DNA from 4 places in the Sphingopyxis sp. SE2 genome. Region 4 is predicted to be linked to each of the others. Evidence: predicted binding sites of a transcription regulator. Region 4 holds the regulator's gene; each other region holds the start of a gene.
What was found. Region 4 encodes LexA, which represses DNA repair genes until DNA is damaged. Its sites were predicted from a motif close to GTTCCNCNCTTGTTCT; they were not measured.
Positions count from the first base shown of each region.

Region 1: the regulator LexA is predicted to act here: its motif matches at 1,063-1,078, upstream of OVY29_RS05355 (PA0069 family radical SAM protein).
Region 2: the regulator LexA is predicted to act here: its motif matches at 1,076-1,091, upstream of OVY29_RS10265 (protein ImuA).
Region 3: the regulator LexA is predicted to act here: its motif matches at 1,120-1,135, upstream of OVY29_RS20475 (ribonucleoside-diphosphate reductase subunit alpha).

Region 1 covers NZ_JAPMXW010000001.1:1,138,858-1,141,055, forward strand. Annotated here, with positions in the region: gene OVY29_RS05355 (PA0069 family radical SAM protein) at 1-1,039, opposite strand, end outside; gene moaB (molybdenum cofactor biosynthesis protein B) at 1,175-1,699, opposite strand; gene OVY29_RS05365 (lytic transglycosylase domain-containing protein) at 1,689-2,198, opposite strand, start outside.
Region 2 covers NZ_JAPMXW010000001.1:2,146,691-2,148,888, forward strand. Annotated here, with positions in the region: gene OVY29_RS10260 (DUF6504 family protein) at 1-366, opposite strand, end outside; gene OVY29_RS10265 (protein ImuA) at 275-1,057, opposite strand; gene OVY29_RS10270 (TIGR02281 family clan AA aspartic protease) at 1,186-1,809, shown strand; gene OVY29_RS10275 (hypothetical protein) at 1,841-2,198, opposite strand, start outside.
Region 3 covers NZ_JAPMXW010000001.1:4,310,783-4,312,980, forward strand. Annotated here, with positions in the region: gene OVY29_RS20475 (ribonucleoside-diphosphate reductase subunit alpha) at 1-1,078, opposite strand, end outside; gene OVY29_RS20480 (EAL domain-containing protein) at 1,805-2,198, opposite strand, start outside.
Region 4 covers NZ_JAPMXW010000001.1:1,445,203-1,447,400, forward strand. Annotated here, with positions in the region: gene glp (gephyrin-like molybdotransferase Glp) at 1-793, shown strand, start outside; gene lexA (transcriptional repressor LexA) at 858-1,541, shown strand; gene OVY29_RS06915 (ComEC/Rec2 family competence protein) at 1,495-2,198, opposite strand, start outside.

The sequences.
Region 1 (2,198 bases), 310 kb from region 4:
TGCGGATCGGCGGGAAGCTTTTGTCCATGCCATGTTCGCGCGCGGCGCGCTTGACGCGGGTGCGGATGAGCTGCGCCCAGACGCCGTGGCCGCGCATGCGCGTAAAGAACTGGGCGTCGTTGTCGCGACCGCCGCGAATGTCCTGCACCATGTGCATGACCTTGTCGGCGCGGTCGGGATAGTGCGCGTCGAGCCAGGCGCGGAACAGCGGTGCGACCTCATAGGGGAGGCGCATCAATATGTAGGACGCACGGATCGCCCCTGCTTCGGCGGCCGCGGCCATGATCGCCTCGATTTCGTGGTCGGTGATCGCGGGAATGATCGGCGAGATGTTGACCTGTGTCGGCACGCCCGCTTCGATCAGCCTGGCGATCGCGGCGAGGCGGCGTTTGGGGTGCGGCGCGCGGGGCTCGAGCGTGCGCGCGATGGCGGGATCGAGCGAGGTCACCGACACCGCAACACCGACCAGATTGTCGCGCGCCATGTCGGCGAGCAGGTCGATGTCGCGCAGCACGCGGTCGGACTTGGTGGTAATGATCAGCGGATGGCGCGTTTCGGCGAGGACCTCGACGACCGAGCGGGTGATGCCCCATTCGCGTTCGATCGGTTGGTAACCGTCGGTGTTGGTGCCGATCGCGAGCGGCGCGACCTTGTAATTGCGTTTCGCGAGTTCGGCGCGGAGCAGCTTCGCGGCGTCGGGCTTGGCGAAGAGCCTGCTTTCGAAGTCGAGCCCGGGCGAGAGGTCGTGAAAGGCGTGGGTCGGGCGTGCGAAGCAGTAGATGCAGCCGTGCTCGCAGCCGCGATAAGGGTTGATCGAGCGATCGAAGCTGATGTCGGGAGATTTGTTGCGCGCAATGATGGTCCTGGGATGCTCGACGGTCACCGTCGTACGCAATTTGGGCGCTTCGCCATCGATTTCATTAGCAGCGTCGAGCCAGTCGCCATCGGCCTCGCGGTCGAGCGATCCGGTGCGGGTCGGGCGCAAGTTGGTCGGGGCTCCGCGGCCCGCAATCGGGGGCAGGGGCTTCGGTGAGTCCATTGGTCGAGCTTAGCTCGGCAATGAGAACATATAAAGAACAAATCTAGTTTCGTCATTCCGGCGAAGGCCGGAATCCCGATCTCGGCGTGAAAGCGATAAGGCGAGATCCCGGCCTTCGCCGGGATGACGAAATGACTATTCGGTCAGCCGCGGCATCAGCTCGACGAAGTTGCACGGCTTGTGGCGGCTGTCGAGCTGGGTCGAGAGAATGCCTTCCCACGCGTCGGTCACCGCGCCGGTCGAACCGGGGAGCGCGAAGATATAGGTGCCGCGCGCAACCACGGCGCAGGCGCGCGACTGGATCGTCGAGGTGCCGATCGTCTTATAGCTGAGCCAGCGGAACAGCTCGCCGAAACCCGGAATATCCTTGCCGTCGAGCCGGTGCAGCGCTTCGGGCGTGACGTCGCGGCCCGTGAGGCCGGTGCCGCCGGTGGTGATGACGACATCGACCTCGGGGTCGTCGATCCAGTTGTGGAGGCGCGAGACGATCAGGTCGGTCTCGTCCTTGATGAGCGCGCGCGCGGCGAGGATATGGCCGGCGCCGGTCAAGAGGTCCTCGAGCTTGTCGCCCGACCGGTCGTCGGCGGCGCTGCGGCTGTCCGAAATCGTCAGGAGCGCGATGCGGACGGGCCTGAACGCCAGGCTCTCGTCAATCGGCATTCGCGAAATCGCCGGCATAGGTCAGGCGCGTGCGGTCCTTCCCGTCGGGGAAGCGCGGCCATTTCCCCTGCGCGAGCGCGGCGCGGCTGACCGACGGCTTGCCCTGCTGCGCTTCGTACATCCAGTAGTTGCGCAGCACGATGCCGACATAGCCGCGCGTTTCCCAATAGGGGATCGATTCCATATAGAGCAGCGGGTCGCCATTGTCGCGGATCTCGGTCTGCCAGCGCGCGATCGGCGCGGGGCCGGCGTTATAGGCGGCGATGACCTTGGGCAGCTGGCCGCCCGTCGCGGGATCGCGGCTCAGATATTGCAGATAACGCTGGCCGAGATCCATGTTCACCGCGGGCGTCTTGAGATCGCCGAGCGCCGCGACCGCGCCTTCCCAGCGCACAATGTCGCGCGCGGTGCCCGGGCGCACCTGCATCAGCCCGGTCGCGCCCGCGGGGCTCACGACGCCGCGCTGGAAGCGGGATTCCTGCAAGGTGTGGGCGAAGAC
Region 2 (2,198 bases), 700 kb from region 4:
CGGAACCGGAGGCAAGCCCGCCGGGGCGCTTCCATCGTCGCTGCGCGCCATGCGAAAGACCGGCGCCGCAGCCTCGCTCCGCCGCCCAAGCTCGCGCATCGGCGGCCGCTGGTGCGCGGGCAGCGCGTCGATCGCGGCGCGGTCGGGCCGTGCATGCGCCGACGTGTCCTGGGCCCAGCGCGCGCCGGGTCGCCAGCCGCCGCCCCGCGGTACCGAACAGGCACCGGGATTGTCGTCGACGGGTTCGGGGAAGCGCGGCGCGAGCCGCGCGGGCTCAGGCGGCGTGGCCGAGCGCGAGATCGGCGCCGCCCGCCGCAATCGCTCGATCGCGAGTTGCGGCAGGAAGAGCGAGGCGACCCTGGTCATCGCACGCCTCCAGTTCGAGGGAGAAAGGCGGCCCGCCGCGCTGGCGCACAAGCTCGATCGACCAGCGCCCGCGCCCGACGCCCGGCGTCGCGAGCGGCGCCGATGCGAGGCTCCCGACCCGCCAGCGCGTGCACGCCAGTGAGAGATCGGTGAGCGGGCATTGGCCGTAGCGCCGGTAGCGCCGGTAGAGCAGCATCGGCGTCTTGCCTTCGGAGGCTGCGAGCTGCAGCCGGCGCGTCGCGGTCTGGTCGGCCGCTTTGACCTCGGCGACGACGCAGGCCAGCGCGCCGTCGCGTAGCGCGTCCTCGCACATGGCGAGAAGTTCGCGGTCATTGCTGCCCTGCGCATAGAGGATGCGATCGGGCCCGAGCCCCGCCTGTTCGAGACCGGGCGCATAAAGATCGAAGCGCGTGAGCGCCCATAGCGCCGACAGGCCCGGCGCCGCGAAGCGCGCGGCGATCCCGGCTGCGAACAGGGTGGCGGCCGCATCGTCGCTCCAGCTTGCCGATGCCGCCGCGACTTCATGGAGGCCCGCACCGTCGAGCCCGCCGCCCGCGAGCAGATGATCGAGCGGCCCGACGCCAAAGGGCAGCACCGGCCCGCGCTCCGACGCGACGCGCGCCACCGCGTCGCGAAGCGCTTGAAGCTCCCCGGCGCTCGGCCGGGGCTGCGATAAAGGCGGTGCGGTCATATCGGGTTCGACTCAAATGTTCCCTATATGTTCCACCCTAGCGGAACGCCCGTCAAGCGACCTGCGGCAGGCGGCTGTGGATCATTCAGCGCCGCGACACCTTCATGCCTGTAAAGCGGGGCTATTTTATGCCGACCCCTACCGACCTCACCCCCCATATTTCGGGAAACCAGCTTGCGATCTACGCGATCGGGGCCGCGCTGATTCTCGTCATCCTGTTCAAAATCCCCTATGTGGGCCGCGTCATCCGCGGGCTTTTCTCGTTCGCGCTCCTCGCCTTCGGCATCTATCTGGTCCTCCAGCAGGCGCCATTCGATCCCAATCTATCGCGGATCACCGCGAGCCTCGGCCTCGACAGCCAGCAGGTCGTCGGCAAGGAGGTGCGCATCCCGATGGCCCGCGACGGCCATTTCTGGGCAGACGTCGAACTGAACGGCACGAAGCGGCGCATGCTTGTCGACAGCGGCGCGACTATCACTGCTCTATCGTCCACGACGGCCTCCGAGGCCGGGGTAAAGACCGATACGACGCTGTTTCCGCTGCTCATGCAGACGGCGAACGGGACAGTCCGCGCCGATGCCGGCACTGTGGAAAGCCTCAAGGTCGGCGGTATCGAAGCGACGAAGTTCAAGATCGTCGTCTCACCGGGAATGGGGAATACCGACGTTCTGGGCATGAACTTCCTGTCACGGCTCCAGTCATGGCGGGTGGACGGAAGGACGTTGATCCTCGAGCCGAAAGCGAAGGGCTAGAGGCTGGAAATCGAGCGCTTGCGCCGTCCGGTCAATCAACCCGCTCGCGCCGCCGGTCATCGGGACCAAAACCAAGTTCGGACCAGACCTCCTCACTCGCCGATTCAGCCATCTGGCGCGCCTTGGCGCGCACGGCGGGGTCCTGAAGCAACTGTTCGCGGGGACCGGCGATGCTCGGACCGGAGAGAATAGCGTAGAACAGCCGGTAGAGATCGCGCGCCCGCTCCGCCTCGGCGATCGCTTCCTCGAAATCCACCTTCCGATAGACCAAGATTTGGGTATCATCGATCGGCATCGGCCGGATCACGCCGCGGCCGTCGGGAAGCTCGATAACCCGCTGCCTGCGGCTGATATTGTGATGGACGATGATCTTAGGATGCGTCAGCAGG
Region 3 (2,198 bases), 2.9 Mb from region 4:
ACTCGTCCCAGGTTTCGAGGTTGAGCGACGAGAGGCAGCAGACCGCGGTGCGATCGTTGCCGAGATGGTCGCGGCCGGTGGGCAGCGTGATTTCGGAGCAGAGGTTCGAGGTGGTGACCTTGAGCCCGAGGTCGCGATGATGCTTGGGCATCATGCGGTTCACCTGATCGATGAAGATGATGTAGGGCTCGCCGGTCGCGAGGCGCGTCTCGACGAGCTTCTGGAACAGGCCGCGCGCGTCGACGGTGCCGCGGACGCTCTGGTCCTTGGGCGAGCGGAGGTTGAATTCGGCGCCGTCGCGGACGGCCTCCATGAACTCGTCGGTGATGAGGACGCCGTGGTGGAGGTTCAATGCCTTGCGGTTGAAGTCGCCCGACGGTTTGCGGACCTCGAGGAACTCCTCGATCTCGGGGTGCGAGATGTCGAGGTAGCAGGCGGCCGAGCCGCGGCGGAGCGAACCCTGGCTGATCGCGAGGGTGAGGCTGTCCATCACGCGGACGAAGGGGATGATGCCGCTGGTCTTGCCGTTCAAACCGACGGGTTCGCCGATGCCGCGCACCGCGCCCCAATAGGTGCCGATGCCGCCGCCGCGGCTGGCGAGCCAGACATTCTCGTTCCACGTGCCGACGATGCCCTCGAGGCTGTCGTCGACCGAGTTGAGGTAGCAGCTGATCGGCAGGCCGCGGCCGGTGCCGCCGTTCGAGAGAACGGGGGTCGCGGGCATGAACCACAGCTTCGAGATATAGTCGTAGAGGCGCTGCGCGTGATCCTGATCGTCGGCATAGGCGTCGGCGACGCGCGCGAAGAGATCCTGGTACGATTCGCCGGGCAGGAGATAGCGGTCCTGCAGCGTTTCCTTGCCGAAATCGGTGAGCAGCGCGTCGCGGCTCGCGTCGGTCACGATGTCGAAGCGGCGCGCGTGCACCTTGGGCTCGCTGTCGCCGCCCAGCTTCGCCGCGGGCGCCGAATCATCCTTCGAATCGCTCTTCGATTCGGGGGCCGCCGGAGCGTCATTCTTCGCCAGTTCCATCGTCGCCACGTCGCTCGTCTCCACCCGTTCGCTTTCCCGAAAATCCATCGCATTCGCCCCCGATCTAAACGCGCACATGGGTGCGCTTTGTTCCTGTCTTGTTCGACTCAGGGCGAAGCCCCGATCCTAGCATCTAAACCCGTCCACGGGGCACTTTTTTTGGGCGCAGCAAGGGTTTTTCCGGGTCCATATGCGATGGACGACGGAAATCCGCCACTTGCAGCCGAATACTATTTATTGGGGTGCCCCCGTGGCTGACCCACCACCTATAGTGCCACGTCGGCGCGACGATGCAAGACGGTAAATGACAGAATGGAGACTCGACTCGTCGATAATTTGATTCGTCTCGTCGTCCCCGATGCACGAGCCGAAGGCATCGCGCCAGCGTTTCCGCGGCTTTCCGCGCGAAGGGGCGGATACGGGTGTCGGGCCGAAATTTTTTCGGTCGGGAAGAAGGGCTTGCCGCCCCCCGCCACGCTTATGTGAGGTGCGATGCGGCAGCGGCGGGAGACGGCTTCGTCCAGGCGCGCATCGAGCGACACCGGGCAAAAAGAAAGGGCCCCGGCGATGCCGAGGCCCGATCTCTAACTCTATGCTTTCGGGTCAGGCCTGACCGCCACCGCTTTCGGTGCCGCCGCCGCCCATGAATCGCCAAAACCAACCCATGACCAATCTCCTGTTCAGACTGCTCACGAGGAACAGTTAACGGAGCGTATACCTTAATTAGTAAGGTAAATCGAGTCTTAACTATGATCATTACCGCCAATCTGGCAGTTATGCGGTGCGGTTCTGGGGGGAAGCGGTAAGGGTCGCGGTCAGCTCGGAAAACAATTGCGGTTTTCCAAGATGATAGCCTTGCCCGACGTCGCAGCCGAGGCCGGCGAGCAACGCCATGGTTTCACCGTCTTCGATACCTTCGGCGACCGCGACGGCGCCGAGGCGGTGGGCCAAATCGATTGTCGATTTAACAACTTCGAGGTTCCGCTGCGAATCGCGCATTGTCATCACGAATCGCTTGTCGATCTTGATTTCGTCGGCCTCGATCTCGGTCAGATATTCGAGGTTCGACTGGCCGGTGCCATAATCGTCGATCGACAGGCGGATACCCGTCCGGCGCAGCTGCGCCAGCGTCTGGCGCGCCTGCCGGCTGTTTTCGATCTGCGCGGTT
Region 4 (2,198 bases):
CGCGCGCGCCGCCGATTTCGCCGCCGGCGACTGCCTTCTCCCTGCAGGCACGCGCCTGACGCCCGGCGCGATCGCGGCGGCGGCGATGAGCGGTGCGGGAGAACTCGCCGTCGGCCGCCGTCCGCGCGTCGCGATCGTGACGACCGGCGACGAGCTTGTCCGGCCCGGACGTCCGCTCGCGCCCGGCCAGATCCCCGACAGCAACGGCGTCATGCTCGCCGCGATGCTCGCGGGCGAAGCCGATGACGCCGTCCTCGCGCATCATCTTCCCGACGATCGCGCGAAACTCGCCAGCGCGCTCAAGGAGTTGGCACGACGTCACGACGTCATCGTCACCGTCGGCGGCGCGTCGGTCGGCGATCACGACCATGTTCGCGGCGCGCTGGGCGACGCCGGCGGGCGGCTCGATTTCTGGAAGATCGCCATGAAGCCCGGCAAGCCGCTGATCGCCGGCACGCTCGGCGACGCCGTCCTGCTCGGCCTGCCCGGCAACCCCTCGTCGGCCTTCGTCACCGCGACCTTGTTCCTGTTGCCGCTCGTCCGCCATCTCGCCGGCGCGGGCACTCCCTTGCCGCCCGTGCATCGCGCGCCGCTCGCCGCGCCGCTCGGCGAAGGCGGTACGCGCCGCGATTACCTCCGCGCGCGACTCGAAAACGGCCGCCTGACGCCGATGATCGGACAGGAAAGCGGCCGCACGCTTCCGCTCGCCGCGGCCAATGCGCTGCTGATCCGCGAGATCGGCACGCCCGCGCGCGATGCCGGGGCGATGGCGGACTATATCGTCATCGCTTGACAAGTTCCGATTTGTTCCACTATCGTTCTCAATATGTCCGATACGGCATCATGGAGAACGACCGATGTTGACCGCGAAGCAGCATGAACTGCTCCACTTCATCCAGCAGCGCCTCGACGCGAGCGGCATCTCGCCCTCGTTCGAGGAGATGAAGGAGGCGCTCGGCCTCAAGTCGAAATCGGGCATACACCGGCTGATAAGCGCCTTGGAAGAAAGGGGTTTTCTCCGCCGCCTACCCAACCGCGCGCGCGCGCTCGAAGTGCTCAAGGTACCCGAAGCGGCGAAGCCCGCCGTGCGCAACGATCGCGACAATATCGTCCCGCTGCGCAAGAGCCCGCCCGCGATCCGGCCGATCGCGGCGAACGACATCGTCGAAGTGCCGCTGCACGGCAAGATCGCCGCCGGCGTGCCGATCGAGGCGTTCGAGGATCACAACAATCTCGCCGTCCCCGCGGCGCTGCTCGGCTCGGGCGAACATTATGCGCTCGAAGTCTCCGGCGATTCGATGGTCGAGGCGGGCATCTTCGACGGCGACTATGCGCTGATCCAGAAAGCGAGCACCGCGCGCGAGGGCGACATCGTCGTCGCGCTCGTCGACGGGCAGGACGCGACGCTCAAATATTTCCGCCGCGAAGGCCAGATGATCCGGCTCGACCCCGCGAACAGCGCCTATGAGCCGCAACGCTACCCCGCCGAGCGCGTCATCGTGCAAGGGCGTTTGTCGGGACTGCTTCGTCGTTACCACTAAGCTGCTGCGGACGCCGCCACGGATGCTCGTCGCCCACGCGAAGCGCGGCCACGGCTTCCGGCGCTTCGCCCAGATAGATCGCCAGCCCGCCGGTTTCGGCAAGGCTGTCGCGGTCGATCGTCATCCAGCGCACCACGCATTCGTGCGGTAACCAGCGGTCGCTGATCACGACGTCGGCGGCGGCGCAGGCGGCGGCCATGTCAGCCCCCTCGATCCGGTCGCGCCCGTGCGACGCCAGTATGATGCGCCGCGCACTGCCCTCACCCTGCGCCCAGCGGCAGAAATCGCGATTGCATTCGACATAGTCGAGCTCGGCCAATGCCAGAAGCGGCGCGTCAACCCCGGCCGCCTCGGCGACGGTATCGCGGACATAATCGCCCGCCCGGTCGCGCAGCAGCGCGTAGCCGCCATCGGGGAGCGCGGCGGCGATATGCCGCCCGTCGCCGGTGACGAGCAGATCGGGGCGCGGCGCGGCGAGCAGCGTCGCCATCCCGATGATCAGCGGCACCGCCCCGGCGCGGCGCCAGCGCGTCTGCCACAGTAGCAGCCACAGCCCGCCGAAGACCGCGAGAGCGAAACCCCAGCGCGGAAAGTTCGGCATCGTCGCGACCGCGCCCGGCGCGTTGGCGACGCCGTGCGCCAGCGCGATCAGCGCGC